Regions from separate parts of the Pseudomonas sp. NPDC086581 genome, predicted to be linked through region 1. Evidence: predicted binding sites of a transcription regulator. Region 1 holds the regulator's gene; each other region holds the start of a gene.
The links. The regulator FliA, encoded in region 1, starts transcription of late flagellar genes. The targets are predictions, from matches to a motif close to CTAAAGTTTNNNNNNNNNNNGCCGNTAA.
Positions count from the first base shown of each region.

Region 2: ACIPK7_RS11995 (methyl-accepting chemotaxis protein) is a predicted target of FliA. The motif match lies at 3,764-3,791, and genes of this name have one in related genera.
Region 3: ACIPK7_RS20270 (methyl-accepting chemotaxis protein) is a predicted target of FliA. The motif match lies at 2,293-2,320, and genes of this name have one in related genera.

Region 1 covers NZ_JBIVBR010000003.1:166,579-174,193, reverse strand. Annotated here, with positions in the region: gene ACIPK7_RS08340 (hypothetical protein) at 1-228, shown strand, start outside; gene flhA (flagellar biosynthesis protein FlhA) at 344-2,467, shown strand; gene flhF (flagellar biosynthesis protein FlhF) at 2,483-3,793, shown strand; gene fleN (flagellar synthesis regulator FleN) at 3,958-4,785, shown strand; gene fliA (RNA polymerase sigma factor FliA) at 4,782-5,531, shown strand; gene ACIPK7_RS08315 (chemotaxis response regulator CheY) at 5,729-6,103, shown strand; gene ACIPK7_RS08310 (protein phosphatase CheZ) at 6,122-6,904, shown strand; gene ACIPK7_RS08305 (chemotaxis protein CheW) at 6,936-7,615, shown strand, end outside.
Region 2 covers NZ_JBIVBR010000005.1:61,423-69,037, forward strand. Annotated here, with positions in the region: gene ACIPK7_RS11990 (methyl-accepting chemotaxis protein) at 1-1,385, opposite strand, end outside; gene ACIPK7_RS11995 (methyl-accepting chemotaxis protein) at 1,828-3,723, opposite strand; gene ACIPK7_RS12000 (Flp family type IVb pilin) at 3,846-4,043, opposite strand; gene ACIPK7_RS12005 (Flp family type IVb pilin) at 4,122-4,328, opposite strand; gene cpaB (Flp pilus assembly protein CpaB) at 4,700-5,620, shown strand; gene ACIPK7_RS12015 (type II and III secretion system protein family protein) at 5,636-6,868, shown strand; gene tadZ (type 4b pilus Flp biogenesis protein TadZ) at 6,934-7,615, shown strand, end outside.
Region 3 covers NZ_JBIVBR010000010.1:68,069-75,683, forward strand. Annotated here, with positions in the region: gene ACIPK7_RS20260 (AraC family transcriptional regulator) at 1-846, shown strand, start outside; gene ACIPK7_RS20265 (haloacid dehalogenase-like hydrolase) at 1,031-2,083, shown strand; gene ACIPK7_RS20270 (methyl-accepting chemotaxis protein) at 2,423-4,399, shown strand; gene ACIPK7_RS20275 (prolipoprotein diacylglyceryl transferase family protein) at 4,413-5,216, opposite strand; gene ACIPK7_RS20280 (PLP-dependent aminotransferase family protein) at 5,299-6,747, opposite strand; gene ACIPK7_RS20285 (DUF1127 domain-containing protein) at 6,932-7,162, shown strand; gene ACIPK7_RS20290 (RidA family protein) at 7,189-7,615, shown strand, end outside.

The DNA.
Region 1 (7,615 bases):
GGCGCGGCAGTGGTGTTCCAGGAGGTGCCCGAGGATGCCTTGCGCGCCAGCCATGGCGAGCTGGTGATCGACCGCGTGGAGATCGTCCGCAGCGAGGACGACACCGAGTACGGCGTGATGTCCGGCCACTACCGATTCGAGGCGCGAAGCGACGCCAACCAGTCCACCTGCGCGGTGGCGGGCAGCTTCAAGAACGGCACCTTCAAGCTCCTGAAAGATAGTTCCTGAGACCGTTTCGAAGAAGTTGGAACGCTTCCTGCAAAACCCTGTGCGGATGCCCGGTTGGGCGTCAAAAGTTTGTTCCGGTGGCCGCCTCGGTCACCAACGCGCAGGGGAAATTCGGGTGGATCGTACGCAACTGATCGGCACTGTTCGCAGCAATTTGGTAGGGCTCAGCCGGGGCAACCTCGGCGTGCCGCTGCTGTTGCTCGCCATGCTGGCGATGATGACCCTGCCCATCCCGCCGTTCCTGCTGGATGTGCTGTTTACCTTCAACATCGCCCTGTCCATCGTCGTGCTGCTGGTCAGCGTGTACGCCCTGCGCCCACTGGACTTCGCCGTGTTCCCGACCATCCTGCTGGTCGCCACCCTGCTGCGCCTGGCGCTGAACGTCGCGTCCACCCGCGTCGTGCTGTTGCACGGCCACGACGGCCACGCGGCTGCGGGTAAGGTGATCCAGGCCTTCGGCGAGGTGGTGATCGGCGGCAACTACGTCGTCGGTATCGTGGTCTTCGCGATCCTCATGATCATCAACTTCGTGGTGGTCACCAAGGGTGCCGGGCGTATCTCCGAGGTGAGCGCGCGCTTCACCCTCGACGCCATGCCCGGCAAGCAGATGGCCATCGACGCCGACCTCAACGCCGGCCTGATCGAGCAGGCGGAAGCCAAGAAGCGCCGCGCCGAAGTGGCCCAGGAAGCCGACTTCTACGGCTCGATGGACGGTGCCAGCAAGTTCGTCCGCGGGGACGCCGTTGCCGGCCTGCTGATCCTCTTCATCAACCTCATCGGTGGCGTGGCCATCGGCATGATCCAGCACTCGATGAGCTTCGGCGACGCCGGCAAGGTCTACGCCCTGCTGACCATCGGTGACGGCCTGGTGGCGCAGTTGCCTTCGCTGCTGCTGTCCACCGCCGCCGCGATCATGGTGACCCGTGTCTCCAGCTCCGAAGACATGGGCCAGCAGGTCAACCGTCAGATGTTCGCCTCGCCCAAGGCGTTGGCGATCTCTGCCGCCATCCTGATCGCCATGGGCCTGGTCCCCGGCATGCCGCACGTCTCCTTCGTCGGCCTGGGCGCTCTGGCCGCTGGTGGCGCGTACCTGATCTGGCATCGCCAGCGCCAGGCCAGCCAGAAGGCCGAGCAGGAAGCCCAGACCCAGCAGGAACTGCTGCCCGCCCAGCGCGCCGAGCAGACCAAGGAACTGGGCTGGGACGACGTGACCCCGGTGGACATGGTCGGCCTGGAAGTGGGCTACCGCCTGATTCCGCTGGTGGACCGCAACCAGGGCGGCCAGCTGCTGGCGCGGATCAAGGGTGTGCGCAAGAAGCTGTCCCAGGACCTGGGCTTCCTGATGCCCTCGGTGCATATCCGCGACAACCTCGACCTGCTGCCCAACGCCTATCGTTTGACGCTCATGGGCGTCAGCGTGGCGGAAGCCGAGATCTACCCGGACCGCGACCTGGCGATCAACCCTGGCCAGGTGTTCGGCACCCTCAACGGCATCGCCGGCAAGGACCCGGCCTTCGGCCTGGAAGCCGTGTGGATCGAGGCCTCGCAGCGTGATCAGGCGCAATCGCTGGGCTACACCGTGGTCGATGCGAGCACCGTGGTCGCCACTCACCTGAACCAGGTGCTGCACAAGCATGCCCACGAGCTGCTGGGTCACGAGGAGGTCCAGCAACTGATGCAACTGCTGGCCAAGAGTTCGCCCAAGCTTGCCGAAGAGTTGGTGCCGGGGATGATTTCCCTGTCGACACTGCTCAAGGTCCTTCAGGCGCTGTTGCAGGAACAGGTGCCGGTACGTGACATCCGTACCATCGCCGAGGCCATCGCCAACGTGGCGGTGAAGAGTCAAGATCCCGCCGCGATGGTGGCGGCGGTTCGTGTGGCACTGTCCCGTGCAATCGTGCAAACCATTGTGGGACTAGAGCCGGAGCTGCCTGTGATCACTCTGGAACCCAGGTTGGAACAGATATTGCTCAATAGTCTTCAGAAGGCCGGACAAGGCTCCGAAGACGGCATGTTGCTGGAGCCCGGAATGGCCGAAAAGCTGCAACGCTCGATGGTTGAAGCGGCGCAGCGTCAGGAGATGCTCGGCAAGCCGGCGATTCTGCTGGTGGCAGGTCCCATCCGCGCGATGATGTCGCGATTCGCCCGGATGGCGGTTCCCACCATGAATGTGCTGGCTTACCAGGAAATCCCCGACAACAAACAAGTCACGATTGTCGCCACTGTTGGGCAGAATTGACCGAGGTCCCAGACCATGCAGGTAAAACGCTTCTTCGCCGCTGATATGCGTCAGGCCATGAAACTGGTCCGTGACGAGCTGGGCCCGGACGCTTCGATCATCGGCAATCGCCGTGTCGCCGGCGGCGTAGAGCTGACCGCGGCGCTGGATTACCAGGCACCGGTGGCAGCCAGCAAGCCGAACCCGGCGCTGGAAGCCGAGCTGCGCAAGACCCAGGCGAAGATCGCCCAGGCCAAGGCTGACCTGTCGGCTCCGAGCCGCGCCAGCGATAGCGTGCGCGGCGACCGTCAAATGTACGGCACCGAGAAGCCGCGCCGCAGCGCCGTCGAGACTCTGGCCGCCGCCATGGACGCACCGGTCGCCCCGGCGCCGGCCGCTGCCGGCCAGCAGGCGCTGGAAGCCATGCGCTTCGAGCTCAACGGCCTGCGTGAACTGATCGAAGTGCAGTTGGGCTCCATCGCCTGGAACCAGCTGCAGAACCAACGTCCGAAACAAGCCGGCCTGTGGCGTCGCCTGCAGCGCATGGGGTTGCCGGCTGACCTGTCGCGCAACCTGCTGGAGCGCGTGGCGTCCATCGCTGACCCGAAGCAGGCCTGGCGCATGCTGCTGGCGCACCTGGCGCGCTCGATCAATACCCCGGAAATCGACCTGCTGGAGCAGGGCGGCGTAGTCGCTCTGGTCGGTCCGGCCGGCATGGGCAAGACCACCACCCTGGCCAAACTGGCGGCCCGCTACGTATTGAAGTACGGCGCGCAGAGCATCGCCCTGGTGTCCATGGACAGCTTCCGCATCGGTGCGCAGGAACAGATCAAGACCCTGGGCCGCATCCTCAACGTGCCGGTGACCCTGGTCGATCCGGGCCAGTCCCTGATCCAGGCCATGGCGCCGCTGGCGCGCAAGCGCCTGGTGCTGATCGATACCGCAGGCCTGCCCGCCAACGATCCGGCGCTGCGCATGCAGCTCGAAGCGCTGTCGTCGCTGAGCCTGAACGTGAAGAACTACCTCGTGCTGGCCGCGACCAGCCAGAGCCAGGTGCTCAAATCCGCTTGGCAGAACTATCGTTCCTGTGGGCTGGCCGGGTGCATCCTGACCAAGCTGGACGAAGCGGGAAGCCTCGGCGAAGCTCTGGCTCTGGCTATCAGCCAGCATCTACCGGTAGCCTATCTGGCTGACGGGCCGAAGATCCCGGACGACCTGCATGTGGCACGCGCGCACCAGCTGGTCAGCCGCGCAGTGAGCCTGCAGTCGCCCGAAGAGCCTTGCGAGGATGCCATGGCGGACATGTTCGCCGGCCTTTACCAACAGCCGGTGCGTCGCGCCAGCTGAAGATTGTGAGCCCCGGGTGGGGCGTGGGGTGGCCGGTTGAGCCGCCCAAGCGATGCGGATGCTCTGCAAGACGATCCGCGAGCGCCGGAGGCGGTAGAGCACTGCAGCCGGATTAGCCGAAACGCCAGAAGCGTGACGGTCGAACGACGAGACAAGGTATTGATATGGGTATGCATCCCGTTCAGGTAATCGCAGTCACCGGCGGCAAGGGTGGCGTGGGCAAGACCAACGTGTCGGTGAACCTGTCGCTGGCGCTGGCCGATCTCGGCCGCCGCGTCATGCTGCTGGACGCCGACCTGGGCCTGGCCAACGTCGACGTGCTGCTGGGACTGTCGCCCAAGCGCACACTGGCCGACGTCATCGAAGGTGAATGCGACCTGCGTGACGTGATTCTCCAGGGGCCTGGCGGCATTCGCATCGTCCCGGCGGCCTCAGGCACCCAGAGCATGGTGCACCTCACGCCGATGCAGCACGCCGGTCTGATCCAGGCGTTCAGCGACATCAGCGACAACATCGACGTGCTGGTGGTGGACACCGCCGCCGGCATCGGCGACTCGGTGGTGAGCTTCGTCCGTGCCGCCCAGGAAGTGCTGCTGGTCGTTTGTGATGAACCCACGTCGATCACCGATGCCTACGCTTTGATCAAGCTGCTCAACCGCGACTACGGCATGACCCGTTTCCGCGTGCTGGCGAACATGGCCCACAGCCCCCAGGAAGGCCGCAACCTGTTCGCCAAGCTGACCAAGGTCACCGACCGTTTCCTCGACGTGGCGCTGCAGTACGTCGGCGCCATTCCCTACGACGAGTCGGTGCGCAAGGCCGTGCAGAAGCAGCGTTCGGTGTATGAGGCGTTCCCGCGCAGCAAGGCTTCCCTGGCCTTCCGTGCGGTGGCGCAGAAGGTCGACAGCTGGCCGCTGCCGGCCAACCCAAGAGGGCACCTGGAGTTCTTCGTCGAGCGCCTGGTGCAACATCCCACGGGTTCGGCCGTATGACCGCGGCCTCCGGAGCGCGTATGTACAGCAAGGCACAGGCGCACAACTCCCAGGAACTGCTGATCCAGAAACACGCCCCGCTGGTGAAGCGCATTGCCTACCACCTGCTCGGCCGCCTGCCGGCCAGCGTGCAGGTGGAGGACCTGATGCAGGCCGGCATGATCGGCCTGCTGGAGGCGGCGAAGAAATACGACCAGGGCAAGGGCGCGAGCTTCGAAACCTACGCCGGCATCCGCATCCGCGGCGCCATGCTCGACGAGGTGCGCAAGGGCGACTGGGCCCCGCGTTCGGTCCACCGCAACACCCGCATGGTCAGCGACGCGATCCGCGCTGTCGAAGCGCGCACCGGACGAGACGCTAAAGATCAGGAGGTTGCTGCCGAACTCAATATGAGCCTCGAAGATTATTACGGCATCCTCAGCGACACCCAGGGCAGCCGTCTGTACAGCTTCGATGACATGTTGCAGGACGGTGACCAGGGCGGCGGCTTTGCCGAAGATGCCTCGCACCACGACAACGAGCCGTCCCATGGGCTGGAAGACGAGCGTTTCCAGGCGGCCCTGGCCGACGCCATCACCAAGCTGCCCGAGCGCGAGCGACTGGTGCTGGCCCTGTACTACGACGAGGAGCTCAACCTCAAGGAGATCGGCGAAGTGCTGGGCGTCAGCGAATCCCGTGTCAGCCAGCTGCACAGCCAGTGCGCCGCGCGCCTGCGGTCGCGACTGGCGGAGTGGCGCGCTCGCTGAGCATCGGGTAGTTTCGCGTCGGCTGCTTCTGAGAGGCAGTGCTGAAGGGATTTTCCTTAGGCAAGTTATAGGCTTACGAATTTTGGGGTGACGTTCCTTTGACGCGCCCATAGCTAAGAGCGCACGACGCTCGATGAATTGACGGCACGCCCGCCAGGGCGCGTTTGGTATCGATGGAGGCAGGTTTGGACAAGAACATGAAAATTCTCATCGTGGACGACTTTTCCACGATGAGGCGCATCATCAAGAACCTCCTGCGGGATCTGGGGTTCACCAACACCGCAGAAGCCGACGACGGCACCACTGCGCTGCCGATGCTGCACAGCGGCAACTTCGACTTCCTCGTCACCGACTGGAACATGCCCGGCATGACCGGCATCGATCTGCTGCGCGCGGTCCGCGCCGACGAGCGCCTGAAGCACCTGCCGGTACTGATGGTCACCGCCGAAGCCAAGCGAGACCAGATCATCGAAGCGGCCCAGGCCGGGGTCAACGGCTATGTGGTCAAGCCTTTCACCGCTCAGGTGTTGAAAGAAAAGATCGAGAAGATTTTCGAGCGGGTCGGCAGCTGAAGCTGACAAGAGGGCGTCATGGATTTCAACGAATCCGCGGGTGACTTCGAGTCGACCCTGAAAAAACACGCGCGCGAATTGGTCGAGTGCCTTGAGCGCGGCGACGTTCAGACTGCGGTGCAGCTGATCTCCGAGCTCAACCAGGCACGTGACCGCGGCCTCTACCAGGAGGTCGGCAAGCTCACCCGCGAGCTGCACAACGCCATCGTCAACTTCCAGATCGACCCCAGCTCTCCGCGCGCCCAGGAAGTCTCGCAGATTGCCGACGCCACTGATCGCCTGTCCTATGTGGTGACGATGACCGAGAAAGCGGCCAATCGGACCATGGACCTGGTGGAAGAGTGCACCCCGGTGGTCATGCACATCGAGACCCAGGCCAAGGAGCTGCAGGAAGACTGGTCGCGTTTCATGCGTCGCGAGCTGGGCCCCGAGGCCTTCCGTGACCTGGCCAAGCGTGTCGAGCAGTTCCTCTACATCAGCGCTCAGGACAGCCGCAAGCTCTCCGCGCACCTGAACGACATCCTGCTCGCGCAGGACTTCCAGGACCTCACCGGGCAAGTGATCAAGCGCGTCACCAAGCTGGTGACCGAGGTCGAGTCAAACCTGGTGAAGCTTGTCTGGATGGCGGGGCAGGTCGATCGCTACGCCGGCATCGAGCATGACCACGAGAGCATGCGCGATGCGGTGGAAAAAGAAAGATCGTCCAAGGGTGAAGGTCCGCAGATTGCTGCCGATACAAGAAAGGACGTCGTATCCGGTCAGGACGATGTCGATGATCTGTTGTCCAGCCTTGGTTTTTAAGCGTCCGCTGACGCTGTAGAGGGAGCACCGAATGAGCTTCGACGCCGATGACGAAATCCTCCAGGACTTCCTGGTGGAGGCCGGCGAGATTCTCGAGCTACTGTCCGAACAACTGGTCGAGCTGGAAAGCCGCCCGGATGACATGGACCTGCTCAACGCAATCTTCCGTGGGTTCCATACCGTCAAAGGTGGTGCCGGCTTCCTCCAGCTGAATGCGCTGGTGGAGTGCTGCCACATCGCCGAGAACGTGTTCGACATGCTGCGCAAGGGCGAACGCCGCGTGGATGCCGAACTGATGGACGTGATGCTGCAGGCGCTGGATACCGTCAACGTCATGTTCCAGCAGGTACGTGACGCTGAGGAGCCGACGCCGGCGACTCCCGAGCTGCTGGCCGCGCTGTCGCGCCTGGCTGATCCGCACGCCGCTCCTGCCGAAGCTCCCGCTGCGGCTGTCGCCGAGCCTGTCGTGGAAGAAGCTCCCGCCGCTACCGCCGCCTATGGCGACATCACCGACGCCGAGTTCGAACAGCTGATGGATGCCCTCGAGCCTGCGGCCGAGGCGCCTGCCGCGCCGGTTGGCAGCGGCGGCGACGACATTACCGACGACGAATTCGAAGCACTGCTCGACCAGTTGCATGGCAAGGGCCAGTTCAGCGCTGCTGCCAAGGAGCCCGTCAGCGCGGCTCCGGCTCCGGTCGCCGAGACGCCGGC
Region 2 (7,615 bases), on a different contig from region 1:
ATCTGCCCGATGTTCACCGTGCGGCTGTTCAGTGCTTCGATGTTGGCGCAGGCGGAGCTGATCTTGTCGGAGAGCTGGTTCATTGCGCTGATGGTCTGCTCGACCACTTGGCGGCCGTCGCCGGCCTGATGCGAGGCATCGGTGGCGTGGTGCGAGGCATCGGCGGCGTTGCGCGCGATCTCTTGGGCGGCGGCGCCCAGTTGATTGATCGCCGCGGCCACGCTGTTGGTACGGTTGGCCTGCTCGTCGGAGTTGCTCATGGAGGAGTTGGAGGCATTCACCACCAGTTGCGAGACGTCATGCAACTGGCGCGCAGTAGAGGCCACTTCGCGGATGGATTCGTGGATGCGTTCGACGAAGCGGTTGAAGGCATTGCCCAGCACGCCGAACTCGTCGTTGCTGGCGACCTTCAGGCGCTTGGTCAGGTCGCCTTCGCCCTGGGCGATGTCCTGCATGGCGCGGCCCATGGTGGTCAGCGGCTGCATCAGTACGCGGATCAGCATGCCCAGCAGGAGCAGGATAGCGACGATGGCAATCGCGGCAGCGATGATAGCCGAGGCGCGGAATTTGCTCAGCATGGAGTACGCCGCGTCCTTGTCGATGGACAGACCGATGTACCAGTTCACCGACGGCAGGCCCTTCACCTGGGTGAAGCTGAGGATGCGTTCGTGGCCGTTGAGTTCGGCCTCGCTGAAGCCGCTGCCGATCTTCGGCGTGTTCTGCGGGTAGATGTCCGCCAGCGTCTTCATGATCTGGTTCTTGTCCGGGTGCACAAGGATCTTGCCGTCGCCGCTGACCAGGAAGGCGTAGCCCATGCCGCTGAAGTCCAGCGAGTTGATGATCTGTACCAGGGTCTGCAGCCCCAGGTCGCCACCAACCACACCGAGGGTCTTGCCGCCTGCGCGGGCCGGAGTAGCCACAGTCATGATCAACTGCTGGGTGGCGGCGTCGATGTAGGGCTCGGTCAGCGTGGTGCCGCCTGCCGCGACGGCATCCTTGTACCAGGGGCGGGTGCGCGGGTCGTAACCGTCAGGCATGGCGCTGTTGGGGCGCATGGTGAAAGTGCCGTCTTCCTGGCCCAGGTAGGTGAAGTTGAAGGTCTTGCGCAGGGTGTCCTGCTCCAGCAGGTCCGCCAGGTGTTCGGGAGCGCTGTCGCGGGCAAGAGTCTGGGCGGTGCTTTCGATGAGCAGCAGCCGGCCGCTCAGCCAGTTCTGGATGTTGCTGGCGGTGACATCACCCATCTCCCGCAGGTAGTTCTCTAGGTCCTCGCGGATCGCGTTGCGCTGCAGGTAATCGTTGTAGAGGGTGAAGAGGGCGAATGCCGAGAAAACAACAAGAGAAGCGGCCAGGAGGATCTTATGGCTGAATTTCAGGCTCTTGATCATGCTGCGTCGAGTCCGGAGGTAGTGGGATGCCTGAACGGCGTTGGTCCGGGCGACAGATCCGGTGTCGCCGCAGAACGTCCGTCCCCGTGGTGTGAAACGGACGGCGCCGGCGCGGCGGATAGCCGTGCGGGCGTGGCCGGAACTCCCTTGTGCCGGCGGTGATGACAGGCCGGTTTGTTGGTTGGTATCAAAGGCCTTCACCCTTGATTTCGGCGTATCCGAGGGAAGCTTGAGGGAGTCGGACGAACGGTAGGAGTACCCCTGCGGCGGGTGTTTCAGCGGTGATACAGGTAGCCGTTCAGAACGGGATTCACCGGTGCCATGCGGGCGTGGATGACGACGGGAGGCGATGACGATCGGGTGTAGGAGCGATGACGTGTCGTAACCAGCCAGCAACCAATGAAAAAGGCGCCCGAAGGCGCCTTTTTCGTGTCCGCAGGAATCAGATGCGGAAGCTGTCCACCAGATGACGCAGGCGCCCAGCCTGATTCTCCAGGTCGGCGCAGGCGCGCAGGGTGGCCTGGAGGTTTTCCACGCCTTCCTGGTTCAGGGTGTTGATCTCGGTGATGTCCATGTTCAGCGAGTCGACCACGGCGGTCTGCTCCTCGGTGGCGGTAGCGACCGACTGGTTCATCGAGTCGATCTCGCCGATGCGGTGGGTGACGCTGGCCAGGCGCTCGCCGGCGCGGTTGGCGATCTCCACGCTTTCCAGGCTGTAGCGCTGGCTCTCGGTCATGGTGTCCACGGCTTCGCGGGCGCCGATCTGTAGTTCTTCGATCATCTTCTGGATCTGCTGCGCCGATTCCTGGGCGCGGTGGGCAAGGTTGCGCACCTCGTCCGCCACCACGGCGAAGCCACGGCCGGCCTCACCGGCGCGGGCGGCTTCGATGGCGGCGTTCAGCGCGAGCAGGTTGGTCTGCTCGGAGATGCCCTTGATCACCTCCAGAATCTGCCCGATGTTCACCGTGCGGCTGTTCAGCGCTTCGATATTGGCGCAGGCGGAACTGATCTTGTCGGAGAGCAGGTTCATTGCGCTGATGGTCTGTTCGACCACCTGGCGGCCGTCGCCGGCCTGATGCGAAGCATCGGTGGCGTGGTGCGAGGCATCGGCTGCGTTGCGGGCGATTTCCTGGGCGGCAGCGCCCAGTTCGTTGATCGCCGCGGCCACGCTATTGGTACGGTTGGCCTGCTCGTCGGAGTTGCTCATGGACGAGTTGGAGGCATTCACCACCAGTTGCGACACGTCATGCAGGTTGCGTGCGGTGGAAGCCACCTCGCGGATCGACTCATGGATACGCTCGACGAAGCGGTTGAAGGCGTTGGCCAGCACGCCGAATTCGTCGTTGCTGGCGACCTTCAGGCGCTTGGTCAGGTCGCCTTCGCCCTGGGCGATATCCTGCATGGCGCGGCCCATGTCGGTCAGCGGTGCCATCAGCACGCGGATCAGCATACCGAGCAGGAACAGGATGGCGACGATGGCAATGACGGTGGCGATGATCGCGGTATTGCGGAAATCGCTGAGCATTGCGTAGGCCGAGTCCTTGTCGAGCACCAGAGCTACATACCAGGTTACGCCTGGCAGGCCCTTTACCGGCGTCATCGAGACCAGTTGCTCCTTGCCGTTGACGCTGACTTCCTGCACGCCCGGCTGCACCTTGGGTGCGCCCTGCTGGTAGACCTCGCCGAGGCTCTTGAAGATCAGGCTGCTGTCCGGGTGCAGGAGGATCTTGCCGGCATCGCTGACGAGGAAGGCGTAGCCGTCGCCATCGAACTTCAGCGAGTTGATGATCGCGGTGATGGTTTCCAGCTTCATGTCGCCGGCGGCCACGCCGACCAGCTGGCCGTTGCGCATGACCGGCATGGACATGGCGAGGATCTGCTCGTTGGTGCCGGCGTCGAGGAAGGGCTCGGTGACGATCAGCCGGCCAGCGGCCACGGCGTCCTTGTACCAGCCGCGGGTGCGCGGGTCGTAGCCGTCGGGCATCGGCGCATAGGGGCGCATGGTGAACACGCCGCTGGCGGCTTCACCGAGGTAGACCGATTCGAAGTTCTTCTGGAACACCTGCTGCTCCAGCACGTGCTGGATGCGTTCGGGTGTCGGCTCGCCGTCGGCCAGTTGCGCAGATTCCGCTTCCACCAGCTGGATGCGACCTTCCAGCCAGCTCTGGATGTTGCTGGCGGTCAGGCTGCCGACCTCGGAGAGGTAGGATTCGGTGTCGGAGTGGATGGCCTGGCGCTGGCGCAGATCGTTGAAGAAGATGAAACAGGCGAAGGCGAAGGTGACCACGAGGGAGGCCGCCAGGAGAATCTTCCTGGAGAAGGACAGCGAACGAAGCATTGGAGAAGCATCCTGCAAGTGCAACAAGAGAGAGCAGGGTATATCGGCCGTCTGGGGCGGGACTTTAGTGTGAACGGACAGAACTGGGAGCGGTATTGCACTGCTCCCGTTTGCTGAGCGAGTTACAGGCCCAGCGCCGTCTGTACCTGGGCCATGAGCGCACCGACCTTGGTGCCGATGGGGCTGGCCGCCGTCAGTAGGGCGATGGAGATCAGTCCGGCGATCACGGCGTATTCGATGGCAGTCGCGCCTTCGCGGTCAGCCAGGAAATAGCGGAGTTGCTTGCAGAGACGTTTCACCGAGTCAGTCTTGCGTTCCATGTTCGGGCCCTCCGGGCAGCGGACAGCGACAGGATCGGAGCCGTATGCGGGCTCCGCGAGCGCTTCGAATCAGGAGGGTCAGGCGCCGATGGCGGTCTTGATTGCCGTCATCAGTGTTCCGATCTTGGTGCCGATCGGTGTGGCTGCCGCGAGCAGCGCAATGGAGATGAGGCCTGCGATGACTGCATACTCGATGGCGGTGGCGCCTTCTCGATCACGGATGAAAGTTTTCAGTTTGCCGATGAAGTTCTGCGGAAGTTGTTTTACTGCGATTTTTTTTTCCATGGCCGTAGCTCCGTGCACACCCGAGTACAAACAGGGCGGGTGCCCTGACTTCACCGTCAGGCTAGGCGTCGCATGGCCGAATGCAATTGTTCAAATAGTGCTAATACCAAAGTTATAACCATGTCGGTATATAAGTAATTGCGGGTCGTAATTTTAACTGGCGTGGTTGACGCTCTAAACAGAGCTACTAGATTCAGTTTTGCAACAACTAAATACTGATTATGAGGAATGATTCTTATCGAACTTCCTCGTCTGGCCGAAACAACAATAAAGGTCTGAAGAAAAATACCGGTAACGCCGGTAACGGACTTCTTACGACAAGGCCGCGGACCTTCCGGTCCGTATTTCCGAGATCGCCCAAGGATGTGGTCATGAATAGCAAGGTGCTGATGGTATTCGCCGGGCTGTTGTTGGTATGCGCCGGTGTGGTGGGGTATCTCGGACTCAAGGTCGGCAAACCGGCCGCTCCGGCTGCCGGTGTGGTGCAGGAGGTAGCGCCGGCGGCGCTGGCCGAAGCGGACAAGCTGCAGCGCACCGCCGTGGTGGTGGCCGCCCGTGATCTGCCGGCCCTGGCGGTGATCGGCAAGGACGATGTCAGCGTGGAAATGCTGCGCACCGCTCCCGCCGGCAGCTTTCCCAAGCCTGAAATCGTGATCGGCCAGCGCGTCTGGGTCGCCGTTCCGGCGGGCAATATCCTTACCTCCGCCGTGACCGAACCGGGTGGCCCTCTGGCTCGCACCATCCGGCCGGATGAGCGCGCCATGGCGATTGCCGTGGACGAGGTCATCGGTGGCGGCGGCTTCGTGCTCCCCGGCGATTACGTCGACGTCATGCTCTTCGTCCAGGACCAGCAGAGCACCGAGCGCAGCGTCAGCGCCCAGGTGGTGCTGCCCGGTGTGCGCGTGCTGACCTACGGCGAGCAGATCGCCGTTTCCACCGACGGCCAGGCGCGCAACGCCGGCGATCCCAAAGACAAGACCCCCAAGCCGCCGCGCACTGCCGTACTGGCAGTGCCCGCCGAGGCGGCAGCGCGCCTTATGCTCGCCAGTCAGGCCGGCTCCTTGCGTCTGGCGGTGCGCAGCAAGGACGAGAACCTCTACGAGAAGGAGCAACAGGGCCGATATATCCAGGCCTCCCTCGGCTCCGCTTCCAGCCAGCCGATCACCCTCGAACAACTCATCGGCAAGCCGCGCCAGGCGCCGGCCCCCGCCGTGCGCCAGGTTTCCGCGCCGCAGGTCGACGCCGGCGTGGTGGTCTACCGAGGCACCACCGTTACCCGTGAAGCACATTGAGCAAGGAGTGCATCGATGTCCAAGCGCTTCATCCTTCCCCTGGTTGCCCTGCTGGCCTGTGCCGTTCACTCTGCGGCGCAGGCCATCCCGAGCGCTTGCGCAGGCTTCGCCGACCAGCAACTGAATCTCGATGTCGAGCAGGGGGCGCAGCGTGACCAGCAACTGCCGGTGCCGATCAAGCGCCTGGCCATCGGCGATCCGAACATCGCCGACGTGCAGGTGCTGGACAAGCGCGACTTCCTCGTCACAGGCAAGGCCGAAGGCCTGACCAGCCTGCTGATCTGGACCGCCTGCAGCGACCAGCCGATGCGCACCGTAGTACGGGTTGGTGCGCGCGCCGTAGGCGACGTGGCGGGTGCAACCGGCGTTGGCGCCGGCAGCCTGCCCAACCAGGTACAGACCGACATTCGATTCGTCGAAGTCAGCCGCAGCAAGCTCAAGCAGGCCAGCACCTCGCTGGTCCGGCGCGGCTCCAATACCTTCGTGCTGGGCTCGCCGGGCAGCCTGGGCAACCTCACTGTCGATCCCATTGGCAACCTGGACGGCACCTTCGGCAACGCCAATGGCGGCTTCAACATCATCTGGGGCGGTGGCAGCAGCAAGTGGCTGGGCTTCATCAATGCCCTTGAAGGCAGTGGCTTCGCCTACACCCTGGCGCGGCCCAGCCTGGTGGCCACCAGCGGACAGACGGCGTCGTTCCTGGCCGGCGGCGAGTTCCCGATCCCGGTGCCCAATGGCGATAACAACAACATCACCATCGAGTACAAGGAGTTCGGCGTGCGCCTGACCCTGACCCCGACGGTGATGAACGACAAGCGCATCGCCCTGAAGGTGGCACCGGAAGTCAGCGAGCTGGACTTCTCCAGCGGCATCCGCACCAACGACATCGCCGTGCCCGCTCTGACCGTGCGGCGCACCGACACCAGCGTGATGCTCTCCGACGGCGAGAGCTTCGTGATCAGCGGGCTGATCAGCAGCAGCACCATCAGCAACATCGACAAGTTCCCCTTTCTCGGCAGCATCCCGGTGATCGGCGCGTTGTTCCGATCTTCGAACCTGGACAAGGACGATCGCGAACTGCTGATGATCGTCACCCCCCACCTGGTACAGCCGCTGGCGGTCAATGCCGCGCTGCCCAAACTGCCTGGCGAAGGGCTGCGCGACTACGACCCAGGATTCGGCGAGTTCTATTTCCTCGAAGACGGCCGCTTCGACAAGCGCAAGGCCAGCAGCGGGATGTCGCATTGATGGAAACTTATGAAGCGCTGACCCGCCAGAGAGCGGGAGGCAAGGCAAAGCAAGGGAGCACGGGCATGAGTCAGACTTTCGTGGCGCTGATCCAGCATCCCGGCGAGCAGGAGTGGCTGCAGAGCAGCCTGGCCGGCTGCGGGCAGGTCGTCCTGGCCAACAGCGGTACGCTGGAGGAGCTGCTGTCGCTGCTGGATGTCACCGGCGCGACGGTGCTCTTCACCAGCCTGAACAAGGCCAACCTGGTCTGCCAGGGCTCGCTGATCGAGGGGCTGGTCTCGGCGCGGCCGCTGCTCTCGGTCGTCGCCGTCGGCGATGGCCTGGACAACCAGTTGGTGCTGGCCGCCATGCGCGCAGGAGCCCGAGACTTCGTCACCTACGGCGCCCGTGCCAGCGAGCTGAGCGGACTGGTCCGCCGTCTCGGCGGCCGCCTTCCCACCGTACCGGTGAGCGCCACCCAGCAGGGCGAGCTGATCAGCCTGATCAGTGCCCGGCCGGATGCAGACGGCGCCTTCGTCGCCTTGCACCTGGCCCTGGCGCTGCAACGCCAGGCGGAGCACCGCGTGCTGCTGGTCGACATCGGCCAACCCACTGGCGAGGCGCTGGCGATCCTCGGCATGGAGCCGTCATTCACCTTCGCCGATGCGCTACGCAACCTGCGCCGTCTGGACCAGACCTTGATCGACAGCGCCTTTGCCCGCCACGAATCGGGCCTGCGCGTGCTCAGCCTGTCGGACGAACCCGGCG
Region 3 (7,615 bases), on a different contig from region 1:
CAACTCCAGGGCGACTGGGCGCTAGACCATGAACAGGCGCCGGGTGGCGTGGCGCAGTACCACATCCTGTTGTCGGGGCGTTGCCAGGCGGAAATGCCTGACGGCCAAGTCCTTCAGCTGAAAGCCGGCGACGTCCTGGTCTTCCCCCGCGGAGGCGCGCACCTGTTGCGCAGCCAGGGGCCGAAGGTCATCCCGGTGCCCCCGCAGGTCAGCCAGGACGGCCTGCTGCCGGTGCATCGCATCGGCGGCGAAGGTGAGGCGCTGGATATCCTATGCGGTAGCTTCCACTATCAGCGTGACTCGCTGCTGATCGGCGCACTGCCGGCGTTCCTTAACATCTCCAGCCAGGCGCCGGCCCTGAGCGAGCAACTGGCCGCACTGGTCGGCCTCCTGCGTGCCGAGGCAGATGGCAATCAGGCTGGCGCGCGCTTCCTGGTCGATGCGCTGTCCTCGGCGTTGTTCACCCTGATCCTGCGCGTCTACCTGCAGGAGCACGCGCCCAGCAGCGGCACCCTGGCGCTGCTCACCGACAAGCGCCTGAGCCGCGCCTGGCAAGCGATGCTCGACGACCCCGCCCACGAGTGGACCATCGAGATGTTGGCCGAGCGCGCCAGCATGTCCCGCGCCACCTTCATGCGCCTGTTCACTCAGGTGGCCGGGCTGTCGCCCTGGGCGCTGCTGACGAAAGTGCGCATGGAGCTGGCCTACCGCCTGTTGAGCAGCTCGCAGCTGAGCCTCACCGACATTGCCGCCCAGGTCGGCTACCAGTCCCAGGCGTCCTTCACCAAGAAGTTCAAGGAAACGTACGGCGACGCCCCCGGTCGCCTGCGTCGCGCGGTGAACTAGACCAGCCGTCGTCGCCAGCAAAGCCACGTGGCGCGTATGGATATGTCCTGCCGCCTTCGCGACGCTTTACGTCGCTGCCGTCGCAGAGCTGAAACAGCGCTTTGCTAGGGTCATTGCTGGACTAGTCCAGTGAAGGCCCGTCATGGGCCTTCCCCATACCCACAAGACCACTCGGGGGAATTCCATGAAGCCCATGCGCACCTTGCTTGCCGGCCTGATCCTGGCCGGCCTCGCCAGCACCTCTTTCGCCGCGACCGAGCTGAAACACTGGCCGGCGCCGGCCGCCAAGCAGCTCGATGCCCTGATCGCCGCCAACGCGAACAAGGGCGCCTTCGCGGTCTTCGACATGGACAACACCAGCTACCGCTACGACCTCGAGGAATCGCTGCTGCCCTTCCTCGAAATGAAAGGCGTGCTGACTCGCGAGAAGCTCGACCCCTCGCTCAAGCTGATCCCCTTCAAGGACGTCAACGGCCACAAGGAAAGCCTCAACAGCTACTACTACCGCCTCTGCGAAGTCGACGACCTGGTCTGCTACCCCTGGGTCGCCCAGGTGTTCTCCGGCTTCACCCTCAAGGAGCTCAAGGGCTACGTCGACGAGCTGATGGCCTACGGCAAGCCGGTGCCCAGCACCTACTACGAAGGCGACGTGGTCAAGACCATCGAGATCAACCCGCCCAAGGTCTTCACCGGCCAGACCGAGCTGTACAACAAGCTGATGGAGAACGGCATCGAGGTCTACGTGATGACCGCCGCCCACGAGGAACTGGTGCGCATGGTCGCCAGCGATCCCAAGTACGGCTACAACGTGAAGCCCGAGAACGTCATCGGCGTCACCACCCTGCTCAAGGACCGCCAGAGTGGTGCGCTGACCACCGCGCGCAAGCAGATCAGCGAAGGCAAGTACGATCCCAAGGCCAACCAGGACCTGGAGATCACCCCCTACCTGTGGACCCCGGCGACCTGGATGGCCGGCAAGCAGGCGGCGATCCTCACCTACATCGACCAGTGGAAGAAGCCCATCCTGGTCGGCGGCGACACCCCCAGCAGCGATGGCTACATGCTGTTCAACGGCACCGCCGAGAATGGCGTGCACCTGTGGATCAACCGCAAGGCCAAGTACATGGACCAGCTCAATGGCATGATCAAGAAGAATGCCGAAGCCCAGGCCAAGCTCGGCCAGCCGGTCACCGCCGACAAGAACTGGGTGATCGTCACGCCCGAAGAGATCCAGTAGGCGCGTAGCGCTTGCGTAGGAGCGCGGGCGCTCTGGTAGGGCGCTTAACGCGCCAGCGTTATCCGCCGTGGTGCTATCGGCGCATAACCCGTTTCGGGTTATGCGCCCTACGGCCCTGCGCCATCCTGCGGACTGACTCCGGATTCACACTGTAGGAGCGCCGTTGCCCGGACTGGAGCCCCCGCCCCAAGCCAAATCCGGGTGAATGACTCAAGTATTCTCCCGCCCCGCCGATAGCCTGTGCAGACCGGCGAGCCACGCCGGCACTCCCCTCGAACCGAAGCAGGCCGCTCCTCGAACCACGGGCGACGGCCCGCCGTTGCGTGCAGAACCAGAAAAATGAACCAGCCCCGATCCCGCATCGCCCTCCAGTTGGCGATGGCCCTGGCCGTGCTCCTGATCCTGTTGATCAGCGGCAGCACGCTGTTTGCCTTGCGCTCGCTAGACAGCGCTACCCTGACCACCCGCGAAGAACACCTCGCCAGCGAAGCGCGCCTGCTGGCGGACCAGCTGGAAACCTTCCACGGCACCCTGCGCGAGAGCACCCAGCGCCTCGCCGGCCTGTTCGAGAAGCGCTTCGCCGCTGGCCTGAAAGCGCACACCGATGTACGCGTGCCGGTCGCCGCGCTGCAAGCTCCGGCGCTGTACCTGGGCGACACCCGCCTGAACGGCGACTTCACCCTGGTCGACGAATTCCGCCAGCTCACCGCCGGCGTCGCCACCGTGTTCGTGCGCGATGGCGAGGACTTCGTGCGCATCACCACCTCGCTGATGAAGCAGGACGGCAGCCGCGCCATGGGCACCGTGCTCGACCACAACAGCCCGGCCTACCCGCTGCTGATGCGCGGCGAGAGCTATGTCGGTCGCGCGTTGCTGTTCGAGCGCTTCTACATGACCCAGTACACCCCGGTGCGCGATGGCAGCGGGCGGGTGATCGCCGTGCTGTTTGTCGGCTTTGATTACACCGACGCGCAGAAGCGCCAGTTCGACAACCTCGGCCGCTTCCGCCTCGGTCAGGGCGGCTCGCTGGCGCTGCTGGATGAACAACACCACTGGCTGGTTCCGCCAGCTGGCGCGCGCAACCCCGAGCGCGCCGCCGACGGCCTCGCCGGCCTGCTGGAAAGCCCCGGCCGTGGCCGATTCTGGAGCGACGGCCAGAACGACTTCTACAGCGTGGCGCAGCCCTTCGCCGGTGGCCCATGGACCGTTTTGGCGAGCATGCCGAAGGACGAAATCCGCGCGGTGACCTGGCGCGTAGGTGGTCAACTGGCCATGGGTAGCCTGATTGCCATGCTGCTGGCGGTGATCGCCACCACCTGGCTGCTGCAGCGCCGCCTGCGCCCGCTGGGCGACCTGGTGCGCCAGGCCCATGCGCTGGGCGCCGGCGACCTGGGCGCGCGCCTGTCGGTTGCCAGCCATGACGAGATCGGCGACCTGGCGCGCAGCTTCAACCAGATGGGCGAAGCGCTCTCCCGAATGGTCTCGCGGGTACGCGGCGCGGCGGAGGAAGTGGGGCATTGCTCGCGTTCGCTGTCGGGCCTGTCCAGCGGCGCGTATGCCGGCATGGAGCAGCAGTCCGGCGAGATCAACAGCATGGCCGGCGCGGTGGAAGAGTTCAGCGCCACCTCGATGGACATCGCCGACAACATGCGCAGCACCGAGCGCATGGCCAGCGAGAACACCAAGCAAACGCGCATCGGCTTGCAGTCCATGGACGACGCCTCCGCCGCGTTGGCGCAGATCGCCGGCGCGCTAGAGCAGACCGTTGAGCGGGTGAACCGCCTGGGCGCGCGTTCCCAGGAGATCGGCAGCATCGTAGGGGTGATCACTTCGATTGCCGAGCAGACCAACCTGCTGGCGCTCAACGCCGCCATCGAGGCCGCTCGCGCCGGCGAGCAGGGCCGCGGCTTTGCCGTGGTCGCCGATGAAGTGCGCAGCCTGGCGGCGCGCACCCAGGCCGCCACCACGGAAATCTCGCAGATGATCGGCGCCATCCAGCAGGACACCGGTAGCGCCACCGAGACCATCGAGCAGGGCAGCCAGCTGATGCAGCACGGGCTGGCATTGAACGAGAAGGTCGCCGCGGCACTGGCGGAAATCTCCCAGCAGAGCAGCGCGGCCGGCGAGCAGTTCGCCGCCATCACCACCGCGACCCAGGAGCAGAGCCGCACCGCGACCCTGCTCAGCAGCAACCTGCAGGGCATCGCCCAGGCCAACAGCGAGCAGCGTCAGGTGGTGGCCGATCTGGCGCAGACCGTGCGCGAGCTGGACAGCCTGGCCGCCGGCCTGCGCGACGAGGTCGGGCGCTTCCGCTGAAGCGCCGGGCGGGTCAGTCCTTGAGCTGGCCCAGCCCGTACTCCAGGCTCGCGGCGGACAGCTCGCCCATCTGGCTGTGCTTCAGCCGCCCCTGGGCGTCGTAGAACAGCGTGGTGGGCATGCCGTAGGAGCCGGTGGCCTGGCCGAGACGGTTGCCGCTGTCGAGCAGCACCGCCGCTTCGCTCAGGCCCTGGTCGCGCAGGAAGCGCTGCACGGCTTCGGCGTTCTCGCCCTGGTTGACCAGCAGGAAGCGCACATCGCTGCGCTGCTGCTGGGCGGCCTCCAGCACCGGCATCTCGCGTCGACACGGCGGGCACCAGGTCGCCCAGAGGTTCACCACCATGGGCCGGCCATCCAGCGCGCGCAGGTCCACGGCGGCACCGCGCAGGTCCATCACCGTGAGTTCGGGAATCTGCTGGCTGCGGTCCAGCGCCGAGGTCACGGCCTTGCCGCCACCCCACAGGCACACACCGACCACGGCCGCGACGGCCAGCGGGCGGCGCAGCTCTGCCCGCTTCCAGGCCAGCAGCGCGCCGATCAGAGCGGCGGCGATCACTCCCGGCAGGGCGAGAAAGCCGCCATCGCGGATATCCACGATGCTCAGCGGCGTCGCCGCGTACTGCTCGAAATAGCGCGCGACGAAGGTCAGCCGCGCCACCAGCAGGCCACTGATGAGCATGGCGAACAGCGCGCCTTCGGGGTTGGCGCCGCGCTTGCGCCCGGCCAGCCAGCCGGCCAGCAGGGCGCCGAAGAAGCCGAGGTAGAGCAGCACGTGGGGCAGGGGAAGGGCCAGCGGGCCGAGGGTGAGACTGGTCAAAGCGGATGCCTGGCAAAAGAAAACCAAGGTACAGCAGGGCGCTGCCGCGCGGCAGCGCCGGGCTGTGGATAAATGTTTCGCCTCAGGCCGGCAGCGGCTCAGCCTGCTGCTCGCGCAGTTCTGTGGTCAGCCGCCGGGCGCAGGCGCCGACCTTGCGCACGGCATCCTCGATCACCGCCAGGTCGCGGTTGGAGTAGTTCATGCGGATGCAGTTACGGTACTTGCCCGAGGCGGAAAAGATGTTGCCCGCCGCCACCTGCACGTTGTCGCGGCGCAGCTCCTGGTTCAGTCGCACACTGTCGAACAACGGGTCGAACTCGACCCAGAGCATGAAGCCGCCGCGAGGTCGGGTGACCCGCGCACCTTCGGGGAAGTAGCGGCCGACCCATTCGGTCATCAGGTCGCGATGGCGCTGGTACTGCGCGCGCATGCGACGGATGTGCGGCTCGTAGTGGCCGCCGCCGATGAACTCGGCCAGGGCCATCTGCGGTTGCGGCGCGCAGGTGCCGCTGGCGATGTACTTGAAGTGGAGGATGCGGTCCAGGTAGCGCCCCGGCACCACCCAGCCGGTGCGCAGGCCGGGCGCCACGGTCTTGGAGAAGGAGCTGGCCAGCAACACACGGTCGTCGGTGTCGAAGGACTTGATGCTGCGCGGGCGCGGGAAGGCGTAGGCCAGTTCGCCGTAGACGTCGTCTTCGAGGATTGGCACGTCGTAGCGCGCCGCCAGCGTGAGCAGGGCGCGCTTGCGGGCGTCGGGCATGATGTAGCCCAGTGGGTTGTTGCAGTTGGGGGTGAGCAGGATGAGCTTCACCGGCCACTGCTCCATGGCCAGCTCCAGCGCTTCCAGGCTGATACCGTTGGTGGGATCGGTGGGGATTTCCAGCGCTTTGAGGCCGTAAGCTTTTAGCGCCTGCATGGCGCCGTGGAAGCTCGGTGAGTCGATGGCGATGATGTCACCCGGCTCGCAGATGGCGCGCAGGGTGATCGCCAGCGCCTCCTGGCAGCCGGTGGTGATGACGATCTCGCTGGGCGGCACCTGGCAGCCGGAATCCAGCATCAGCCGGGCTATCTGTTCGCGCAGCGGCAGCGAACCCTGGATGCCTTCGTAACCGAGGCTCTGCAGGTCGGTGCGGCGCGCGGCGTGGACCATCGCCCGCTGCAGCGGCTTGAGCGACAGGCTGGCGATATCCGGCGTGCCGCGCCCGAGCTGGACGAAATCGCCGCCCGGCGCGCGGCGGACCTGTTCCAGCACCTGGTCCCACTGCGACACATCCACCGGCCGCTGCGCCGGGCGGGTCATCGCCGGCATCGGCGGCAGCTCGCGGCGTTCGGGCACGAAGTAGCCGGATTTTGGCCTGGGCTCCACCAGCCCGGAATCCTCCAGTACGCGGTAAGCCTGCTGCACGGTGCTGATGCTGACGCCGTGCTCCTCGCTCAGCGCACGTACCGAAGGCAGGCGGTCACCGGGACGATACAGGCCCTGCTCGATGCGTTCGCCGAGTGTGGCGGCCAGCTGCGCGTAGCGTTTCATGACAGATCTCCGGTGCCGGAATCTCTCGGCGGAATGCAGTACAGATTAGGAAAAAATACGCCATTCAGAAGGATTTCGCTCGAGTCTGTATGGAAAAAACTTTACCGAGTTGAATCTGTAATGATTTCCGCCGATTCAACACGCTAGTCACACGTCTGGAATACCCGACTGGAGGAGCGACGACATGAGCGGCCTGAGTGATGTGCGGCTGACCCTTTATCAACAGGAACTACTGGATATCCCCGGCGCGCGCATCGATCTGCGTGTTCCCGGTGAAAACCGCTGGCAGCAGTTCTGGCGTCGAGTGCGCACTCGCAAGCAATTACTGGAGTTGAGCGACGAGCAACTGCGCGACATCGGCATCAGTCGCGAGCAGGCGAAACTGGAAGCGATGCGGCCGTTCTGGCGCTGCTGATAAAACGGCTCAACAGGGAATGCTTAATGAGCGAGACGCGCGCTACCGCGTTTGAGCGGGTCGCCGCCGAACTCGGCTACGACTTCAGCGGTGAAATGAAGCTCGGCGGTAACTACGTGCCCTTCCTCATTGAGGGGAACGAGGTGCACCTCAGTGGGCAGATTCCTCGAGTGGGCGATGAGATCGTCGTACGCGGCCGGGCGGGCAGCGAGGTCTCGTTGGTCGAGGCCCAGCTCGCCGCGAAGGTCTGCGTGATGCGGGCGCTGGCGTTGCTGCAGCAGGCGCTGGGCGACCTCGACCGTGTGCGCAAGGTGCTGCAGCTCAATGTGTTCGTGCAGTGCGCCGAGCACTTCACTCAGCTTAGCGAGGTGGCCGATGGCGCTTCGGCGGTGCTGTATGAGGTGCTGGGTGCGGCCGGCGTGCACACGCGCACTTCGGTCGGCGTCTACCAGT